One region of the Streptomyces sp. NPDC051172 genome, then DNA from elsewhere that is predicted to be linked to it. Evidence: riboswitches for the same ligand, from Rfam matches in the RefSeq annotation. Region 1 holds a riboswitch; the other holds the start of a gene.

Region 1 (4,735 bases):
GCGCGGCCGCCATCGCGTTGCCGGCGAACTTGGCCCGCCGGTTCGGTGCGAAACGGGCGTACTGCCTGAGCTGTGCGGGCAGTTCGCCGACGGTCAGCCCGCCGAAGCCGTCCGAGACGATCTGGACGACCTTGCGGCGCACTCCGTCGGGCAGCGGACGGTCAAGCACCTCGGCGGTGCCGTCGCCCGGCCCCCCGCCTGTGGTCTCCACCATCCGTCACACCCCATTACCTGTGGGGCCGCTCCGCTCAGGAGTCGGCGCCCGGCCTGTCCACGAGTTCCACCTGATCCACCGCGTTGCACCAGCGACAGCGCACCGACTCGATGGTCTCACTGACCACCTCGCGCTCCTCGACCTTGGGCTCACCGGCCAGATCGAGGTGGACGTACTCGACCACCTTCGACGAGCGGGTCACGTCGAAACGCGTGAGGTTGCCGCAGAGGGTGCAGCGCCACCGCGTCGTGGCGGTCGGGAGGGGAACCGTCATCGTGCCTGTGCTCTTTCCTTCTAGGCCTTCTATTGTCAGTGACGCCCGAGCTTCCCCGGGCGTGTGGCTCGTAACCCTACGGCCTGGCGCTCACTCGCCGCCCGTCCGTCCACGGCGGCGAGGCGGTCTGTGCGACTGCGTCCCGTTACGTCATGCTCTGTGTTCATGATCGGCAAGTGGAGCGCGACCGTCGGCAGAGCGATCCGGCGCCCCTCGGCGCCCATGACGTACACGCTGATCGCCCTGTGCTGTCTGCTCTTCGTGACCGGCCCGGCAGCCGGCCTGAATCCGGTCCACGGTTCCGGCGATGCGCTGCTCGCCGCCCAGCGCGCCTATTTCCACCGCTGGGGCGTTGTCCCGGCCGAGCTGTTCCAAGGCTCCCCCAGGGCCGCCCTGACCCCCGCCACGGCCCTGTTCGTCCACGGCAGCTGGGTGCACCTGCTCGGCAACATGCTCTTCCTCTACGTCTTCGGGGTGATGACCGAGGAACGGATGGGCCGCGTCCAGTTCACGCTCTTCTACGTCGGCTGCGGCTACCTCGCCCTGCTGGGGTACGCGGCGGCCAATGCCACGTCCCAGCAGTCCCTGGTCGGCGCGTCCGGGGCGATCTCGGCGGTCCTGGGTGCGTTTCTGTACCTGTTCCCCGGGGCGCGGGTGACCAGTCTTCTGCCGTTCCTCTTCTTCCTCCCCCTGCGTTTCCCCGCCTGGATCGTGCTGCCCTTCTGGGCGGCCCTGCAGTGGCTGGCGGCCGGGCATGCGGCGACGGGACCGGGGGTGGCCTATCTGGCCCACCTGGTGGGCTTCGGCCTGGGCTTCGTCTACGCCTGGGTCCGATTCGGCCGTACGACTAGAGTGAGGGCCGCCCCAGCAACGGCCCCCGAGGGAGAGAACCAGCCGTGATCACCGCGATCGTCCTCATCAAGACCAGCGTGGACCGGATCCCCGAGATCGCGGAGCGGATCGCTTCGCTGGAGAGCGTGAGTGAGGTCTTTTCCGTGACCGGGACGTATGACCTGATCGCGATGGTGCGGGTCAAGCAGCATGAGGATCTTGCTGACGTGATTCCCGGCAGCATCAGCAAGATCCCCGGGGTCGAGGCCACGGATACGCACGTCGCGTTTCGTACGTACTCGCAGCATGACCTTGAGGCCGCGTTCGCCATCGGGTTGGACTCGTGATCGTTTCCTAAGCGTCTGCGGGGCGCGGACAGCTGCTCACACCGCGGGTACGCAGCGGCCGGCCTCTGTCCTGTACGTCCACTGCGCGCCGTCCGCCACCAGTTCCTTGACGGCGGTGACGAAGCGCTCGACGTGTTCGTCGGGGGTTCCGGCGCCGAAACTGACGCGGATGGCGTTGAGGGACTTTTCCCCGGGAGCGGCCTCCGGGGCGCCGCACTCACCCTGGGTCTGCGGGTCGCTGCCCAGGAGGGTGCGGACCAGCGGGTGGGCGCAGAAGAGGCCGTCGCGGACGCCGATGCCGTACTCGGCGGAGAGCGCGGCGGCGAAGTGCGAGCTGTTCCAGCCCTCGACGACGAAGGAGATCACGCCGACGCGGGGGGCGTCGTCGCCGAAGAGTGAGAGGACCCGCACCTCGGGCACCTCCGCGAGGCCCGCCCGGACCGTGTCGATCAGGTGCTGCTCGCGGGCGACCAGGGTGTCGAAGCCGGCCTCGGTGAGCGCCTTGCAGGCCGACGCGATGGAGTAGGCGCCGATCACGTTCGGGGAGCCGGCCTCGTGGCGGGCCGCGCTGTCGTGCCACTCCACGTCCACGCCGCCGTCCTCGCGCCGGGTGACCTTGCGGCTGGCGCCGCCGCCGGCGAGATAGGGGTCGGCGGCCTGCAGCCAGTCGGCGCGGCCGGCCAGTACGCCGGAGCCGAAGGGCGCGTACAGCTTGTGGCCGGAGAAGGCGACCCAGTCGACGTCGAGGTCCTGCACGGAGACCGGGTGGTGCGGGGCGAGCTGGGCGGCGTCCAGGACGATACGGGCGCCGTGCGCATGGGCGGCAGCGGCGAGCTCGCGCACCGGCCACAGCTCGCCGGTGACGTTCGAGGCGCCGGTGACGCAGACCAGGGCCGGACCTCGGGGGTCCCGGTCGGCGAGGGCCTTCTCCAGGGTCTCGACGGCCTGCTGCGGGGTGCGCGGAGCGTTGAGGTAGGTGACCCGGGCGTCCTTCCAGGGCAGCAGGCTGGCGTGGTGCTCGGTCTCGAAGACGAAGACCTGGCAGTCGGCCGGGAGAGCCTGCGCCAGCAGGTTGAGGGAGTCCGTGGTCGACCGGGTGAAGATCAGCTGGTCGTCGGCGCGGCAGTCCAGGAACTCGGCAACGGTCCTGCGGGCGTTCTCGAAGAGGTCGGTCGACAGCTGGGAGAGGTAGCCGGCGCCGCGGTGGACGCTGCCGTAGTAGGGCGCGTACGCCGCGACGTCGTCCCACACGCGCTGCAGGGCCGGCGCGCTGGCCGCGTAGTCGAGCGCCGCATAGGTGACTTCGCCGCCCGTGACGAGCGGGACGGTGACGTCCCGGCCCAGAACGGGCAGCGGGGCACAAACCGAGGTGGCGGCGGCAGCGGTGGAGACAGACATGGCGGAACTCCCGTGTAAGCAGGTGGAATTCGCCCCGCGAGCGGTATCGCTCAAGCAGGGGCGTGAAGGAGAAAAGGGGATGCGGAGGCGGGGCTCTGCGGCCCTATCGCATTCGCTTGCTCACGGAAGGCTCCTCGACGACCAGGACCCCTGGTTGCTCGAGGGGTCCGCGCTTGCCGTAGACCTCGCTGCCTACGGCCTGGTCTTCACCCGGGGCACCCCGCCACGGACGGAGGGTTGCCGGACAGTCGGCCGGGGCCTCATGACTGTCACTCATGACCTGGACAGGAACGTACGTGAAGTGATCGCGGTCCCGCAACTCGTGTCCGCATTGCGGGACCGCACTGCCCTGCTATGCGTTGCTGGCCGCCACCCAGCGCTCCAGCGCCCGCTTGGCCGCGCCGGAGTCGATCGACTGGGCCGCCCTGTCCATGCCGGCCCGGATCTGGTCGGCCAGCGTCCCGGGCCCCGGATCGAGGGCCACAAGTGCGGCCGCCGAGTTCAGCAGTACGGCGTCGCGTACGGGGCCCTTCTCGCCGTCGAGGAGCCTGCGGGCGACCTCCGCGTTGTACGACGGGTCGCCGCCGCGCAGGGCCTCCACCGGGACCAGCTCGATGCCGACGTCACGGGGGTCGAAGGTCTCCTCGGTGACCTTGCCGTCGCGGACGACCCAGACGCGTGAGGTGGCCGTCGTCGTCAGCTCGTCGAAGCCGTCATCGCCGCGGAACACCAGGGAGGAGTTGCCGCGTTCGGCGAAGACACCGGCGATGATCGGCGCCATGCGCGGATCGGCGACGCCGACGGCCTGCGCCTTCACCCGCGCCGGGTTGGTCAGCGGGCCGAGCGCGTTGAACACCGTACGGATGCCCAACTGGCCGCGCGCGGCGCCCGCGTGACGCAGCGCCGGGTGGAACTTGACGGCGAAGCAGAAGGTGATCCCGGCTTCCTCGGCGACCTCCGCGACCCGCTTCGGCGTCAGCTCCAGATTGACGCCGAGCTTCTCCAGGACGTCCGAGGCACCGGACGCGGAGGAGGCGGCCCGGTTGCCGTGCTTGACGACCTTCGCGCCCGTGCCGGCGATGACGATCGCGGACATGGTGGAGATGTTCACGGTCTTCGCGCCGTCACCGCCGGTGCCGACGATGTCGACGGTCCGGCCGGGCACCTCGATCACGTTGGCGTGCTCGTACATCGCCCGGACCAGCCCGTTGATCTCCTCGACGGTCTCGCCCTTCGCCCTGAGCGCCACCACGAACCCGGCGATCTGCGCGTCGGTCGCCTCGCCCCGCATGATCTGGTCCATCGCCCAGAAGGTCGCCTCGGCGCTCTGGTCGCGGCCGTACAGCAGGGCGTTCAGTACCTCGGGCCAGGAACGGCCCGCCGTGGTGTCGCCTCCAGCGGGGGTCACAGCGCTCATAAGGCCGCTCCTGGTCGTCGTAGAAGAAGAGAACGAGTGTGAGGCCACCCTATCCAGCTCAGGGCATGGAAAAGGGCCCCCGTCCGAAGACCGGACGGGGGCCCTTCTGCCGTGGCGTGGCGAGCCGCAGCGATCAGTGGTGGCCGTGGCCGCTCGTGATCTCCCTGTACTCCTCGACGGTCGGCTTCGGAATCTGGGACTCCTCGCCGTAGTACGCCTCGCTGAGCTTGGCGCGCAGCTTCTCGGAGCCCTTG
Region 2 (4,735 bases), on a different contig from region 1:
CCTCTTCTGCGGGGGCGGCTTCGTCGCGCACGGTGAAGTGCGGCTGCTGGGCGCGCAGTTGCCGGGCGGCCTTTTCATGCAGGGCGCGCAGCTGGAGTGCCCCGGCCCGCGCGGAGTGGCCCTCGCCCTGGACAACGCCGTGGCCTCGACGCTCGAGTTCTCCCGGGGCTTCACCGCGAACGGGACCGTGCGTCTGCGCGGTACCCGGGTCTCGGACAACGTCACCTTCCAGGGAGCCGTCCTGAACGGCCCTCCCGGCGGTGACGGCCCGGCCCTGCTGTGCGCGCTCATGCAGGCCGTCGACTTCGACCTCACCCTCGCCCGCCCGCCGTCCCAGGCGGTGGACCTGCGGGGCGCGCAGGTGTCGTACCTCCACGACAACGAGCACAGCTGGCCGCAGACGGTGGAGCTGGACGGTTTCGTCTACGGCTCCATCAAGGTGGCCGTGGCGGGCGAGCGGCGGGAGGCGGTGGGGCGGCCGGACTCCGTGGCGCACCGCATGCGGTGGATAGGGCGCAGCCCCGGCTACAGCCCCCAGCCGTACGAGCAGTTGGCGAGCTGGTACCGCAAGGCGGGCCATGACGACGACGCCCGCCGGGTGCTGCTGGCCAAGCAGCGGCACCGGCGCCGCACGCTGCGGCCGGCGGCCCGCGCCTGGGGGCAGTTGCTGGACGTGACCGTGGGCTACGGCTACCGCCCCTGGCTGGCGGGCGTCTGGCTGCTCGTGCTGACCCTGCTGGGGACCGCGACGTTCGGCGCTCACAGCCCCACACGGGTGCAGGCGGGCGAGGTGCCCCGGTTCCAGCCCCTCGTCTACACACTCGACCTGCTGATCCCGATCGGCGGTCTGGGCCAGCGCACCACCTGGTACTGGACGAGCGGCATCCTCCAGTGGCTGGCCTATCTGCTGATCGCCTTCGGCTGGGTGCTGACGACTGCCGTCATCGCGGGCGTGACCCGCGCCCTGCAGAAGAACTAGGTTCCCACCGCCGGGCCCGCGATCGGCCGGGAGGCACCGGCGAGTGCCACCGAGCCCTTGGCGCCCGGCACCGCGGGGGCCGGCGATGCGGCGGTGACGCCAGGGGGAGGGGTGTGTCCACCGTGCTGTCCGCATTGCGGGACGGCCCTCTTGACGTGGCTCCGAGCCGGACCGACACTCCAGAGGAGAATCCTAGTGAATGGGTAGGGAAACGCATGGGGCGCCTTGAGCCGGTCACCGTCCGAGTGATCCGTCCGCCTCTCCTCACCTCCCGCCGTCACATCGATCTGCAGCGTGTCTGCAGTGCGATCAGCCCCCAGGGCTGAGTTCGCCCGACGTCGCTTCCGCCGCGTGTACGTCCGCGCCCTCTCCCGGGGAGACCCATGTCCGTCACACCGCTGGCCGCCCACACCTCCGCCCAGCCCACGCCCGCCTTCCGCGGCCGGATCGGCAGCGATGCCCGCAGTGGTCACTACGCCGTACCGGGCCGCTACCGTCTCCATCTGTCGACCGCGTGTCCCGACGGTCTGCGCATCGCCGTCACCCACAGCCTGCTCGGCCTGCACACCGTCTGTCCGGCGACCTTCCTGCCCGCCGTCCCCGACACCCCCGAAGGCAGCCACTACGCCCTGCGCCCGCTGTACGAGGCGAGTGCGCACCACTACACCGGCCCGGCCGTCGCGCCCGTGCTCAGCGACGACTGGTCCGGACGGATCGTCAGCACGCACGCCCCGGACATCATGCGCGACCTCGCCCGCCGCTTCGGCAGCGACCGCCCCTCGCCCTACCCGTGCGGCGCGGAGTCGGAGATCGAGGCCGTGGAGCGGATGTGCGCGCAGGGCATCGAGGACGCCGCGCAACGCGCCGGATCGGCCGGCGGTGAGGAATCCGAGCGCGCGGCGGCGCTCGATACGCTGCTCGAAACGCTCGGTGCACTGGAGCGGTGGCTGGTCGGGCGGACGTACATGATCCGTGACGAAATCACCGCCGCGGACGTCGAGTTGTGGGTCGCGCTGGTCCAACTCGACACCGTGCACCGCAACCACCTGGACGCCGGTGCCGTCCAGCGGATCGCCGGCCATCCCACCCTGTGGGCCTATGCCCGCCGGCTGGCCGCCCACCCGGCCTTCGGCGCCCATCTCGACCTGGACGGCATCGCCCGGCGCCACCACGCCCGTTGCCAGGGTCTGGAGGCCGCCGGAGCCGCTGTCCAGATCCTGGACTGGGCGGCCCATGCATCCGACGGAAACGGGACAGGATCGCAGGTCAACAGGAATTGAGTCGTTCCACACAGTGGACCGGCGTTGACATTCCTTCGGGCAATTGTTTTAACTACGAACCAGAACGGTCATGAGTGTCAGCGACAAGCCCTGGCTAGCTGACCGGCAACCCTCGCTCCGCGGTGGGGTGCCCCAGGTGACGACCGGACCGGATGACGTTTCGGTAAGCGCGAGGCCCACAAGGGCCGGAACAGTGATGGTGACGCCATGTACGCAGCTCCCAGGACGGCCGCACGCCGCCCTCAGGGCTGCGTACAGCCGTACGCGAACCTGCTGAACCTGTTTGCCGCCGACCGTGCCGTCGACCTGCTCCGTGTGAACAGCGCACTGTGTACCGCACCGGGCTGTGCCCGCTGTCGGGGCTGACACCTCCCCGCAGTCCCCGCACTCCCTGACGAACACCGCCCGCGCGGTGTGTCGTTGTCCTCCCCGCCCCCGGTGCCCCTGCACACCCGTGCGCCGAGCAAACCGCTCCGGCGCACGGCTGCCGCGGCCCGTGGGGTGTCCGACTCCGCCGGAGCCCACCATGAGTGAACCCCCTGGCGCCACGGTCGCCCTCGCCGATGCGCCGCCCGCCGACGAACAGTCAAAGCCCCTCGCCGCACAGCGGGTTCTGCCGCTGCGCAGGCCGGGGCGCTGGATCGCCACCGCCGCCGTCCTGGTCCTCGCGGCCCAGTTCGTGCACGGCCTGACGACCAACCCGTTCTACCAGTGGGACCGCTTCGGCTACTGGTTCCTGCGGCCGAACATCCTCGACGGTCTGCTCATCACCCTCGAAGTCGCCGCCTACAGCGCGGTGCTGGGCCTGGCCGGTGGCATCGTCCTCGCCCTGGCCCGGCTCTCGAAGAGCCCGGTGCTGCGGGCCGTGAGCTGGACCTACATCTGGGCGCTGCGCTCCATCCCGCTCATCGTGGTGCTGCTCTTCCTCTACAACTTCAGCGCTCTGTACAAGACGTTGAGCGTCGGCGTCCCCTTCGGACCGGCCTTTCTCTCCTTCGACGAGTCCAAGCTCGCCACCGACATGGTCGTCGCCGTCATCGGCCTCAGCCTCAACGAGGCGGCCTACGCGGCCGAGGTCGTCCGCGGCGGCATCCTCTCCGTCGACCAGGGCCAGCAGGAGGCGGCGGCGGCCCTGGGCCTGCCGAAGAGCTATCAGTTCACGAAGATCGTCTTCCCGCAGGCGCTGCGCTCGATCACCCCGAACTACGTCAACCAGCTCATCGGCCTGATCAAGAGCACCTCGCTGGTCTTCTACGTCTCGCTGCTCGACCTGTTCGGCACCGCGCAGTCCATGGGCTCCACCTACCCCGGCGACATCGTGCCGCTGCTGCTGGTCGCCACCGTCTGGTACCTGATCCTGACCAGCGTCGTCTCCGTCATCCAGTTCTACGTCGAGCGGTACTACGCCCGGGGCGCCACCCGTTCCCTGCCGCCGACCCCGTTGCAGAAGCTCCGCACCGGTCTCATCGACCTGCGGGCCCGTATCCGCAGGGAGGCCGCCGTATGAGCGCGAAGACCCTTGAGGCGCTGGCCGGCGTCGAGGCCGCCACCGTAGAGGTGCACGACGTGCACAAGTGGTACGGCGCCCACCGCGTCCTGAACGGCATCGACCTGACGGTGCGGCCGGGCGAGGTGACCGTGATCCTCGGCCCGTCCGGCTCCGGCAAGTCCACCCTGCTACGGGTCATCAACCACCTGGAGAAGCCGGAGATCGGCCACGTCAGCATCAACGGCGAACTGATCGGCGTGAAGCGGCACGGCGAGCGGCTGAAGGAACTCAGCGAGCGGGCCATCCTCACCCAGCGCGGCCGGATCGGTTTCGTCTTCCAGAACTTCAACCTCTTCCCGCATCTGACGGTCCTGGACAACGTGGCCGCCGCCCCGGTCGCCACCGGCAGGCTCAGCAAGCCCGAAGCGCAGGAGCTGGCCCGCGAGTTGCTCGGCCGGGTCGGTCTTGCCGACAAGACCGGCGCCTACCCGCGCCAGCTCTCCGGCGGTCAGCAGCAGCGCGTCGCCATCGCCCGCGCCCTCGCCCTGCGCCCCGGCGTCATCCTCTTCGACGAGCCCACCTCCGCCCTCGACCCCGAACTCGTCGGCGAGGTCCTCGCCGTCATCAAGGACCTGGCGACCAGCGGCACCACGCTCGTCATCGTCACCCACGAGATCGGCTTCGCCCGCGAGATCGCCGACCGGGTCGTCTTCATCGACGACGGACGGATCGTCGAACAGGGCCCGCCCTCCGAGGTCCTCGACAAGCCACAGCACGAGCGCACCAGGGACTTCCTCAGCAAGGTCCTCTGACCCCTGACGCATCCGGCGCGCCCCACGACTTCCCCCCACGCCACCACCTCCTCACCTCTCAGCGACAAGGAACGGCCATGTCTGTCCACTTCACCCGACGCAGCCTGATACGCGGCATCACCGCGGCGACCGCGGTCGCCTCCCTCGCCACCGGGCTCGCCGCCTGCGGTGGGAA

Evidence for each region. Region 1 has a riboswitch for S-adenosylmethionine ahead of AB0N07_RS23530 (aminotransferase class V-fold PLP-dependent enzyme). Riboswitches for the same ligand answer to the same signal wherever they lie in the genome.
Region 2: it holds a riboswitch for S-adenosylmethionine, as region 1 does, so the genes downstream of both, AB0N07_RS07685 (amino acid ABC transporter permease) here and AB0N07_RS23530 (aminotransferase class V-fold PLP-dependent enzyme) in region 1, are expected to answer to the same signal.

The regions. Positions count from the first base shown of each region.
Region 1 is NZ_JBFBBE010000039.1:7,199-11,933, reverse strand. Features, by position in the region: gene AB0N07_RS23550 (NYN domain-containing protein) at 1-214, opposite strand, end outside; gene AB0N07_RS23545 (hypothetical protein) at 249-488, opposite strand; gene AB0N07_RS23540 (rhomboid family intramembrane serine protease) at 654-1,388, shown strand; gene AB0N07_RS23535 (Lrp/AsnC ligand binding domain-containing protein) at 1,385-1,666, shown strand; gene AB0N07_RS23530 (aminotransferase class V-fold PLP-dependent enzyme) at 1,703-3,064, opposite strand; SAM riboswitch class IV at 3,229-3,345, opposite strand; gene trpD (anthranilate phosphoribosyltransferase) at 3,417-4,481, opposite strand; gene AB0N07_RS23520 (cytochrome bc complex cytochrome b subunit) at 4,615-4,735, opposite strand, start outside.
Region 2 is NZ_JBFBBE010000009.1:105,205-109,939, reverse strand. Features, by position in the region: gene AB0N07_RS07695 (oxidoreductase) at 1-979, shown strand, start outside; gene AB0N07_RS07690 (glutathione S-transferase C-terminal domain-containing protein) at 1,363-2,259, shown strand; SAM riboswitch class IV at 2,326-2,435, shown strand; gene AB0N07_RS07685 (amino acid ABC transporter permease) at 2,786-3,766, shown strand; gene AB0N07_RS07680 (amino acid ABC transporter ATP-binding protein) at 3,763-4,560, shown strand; gene AB0N07_RS07675 (ABC transporter substrate-binding protein) at 4,638-4,735, shown strand, end outside.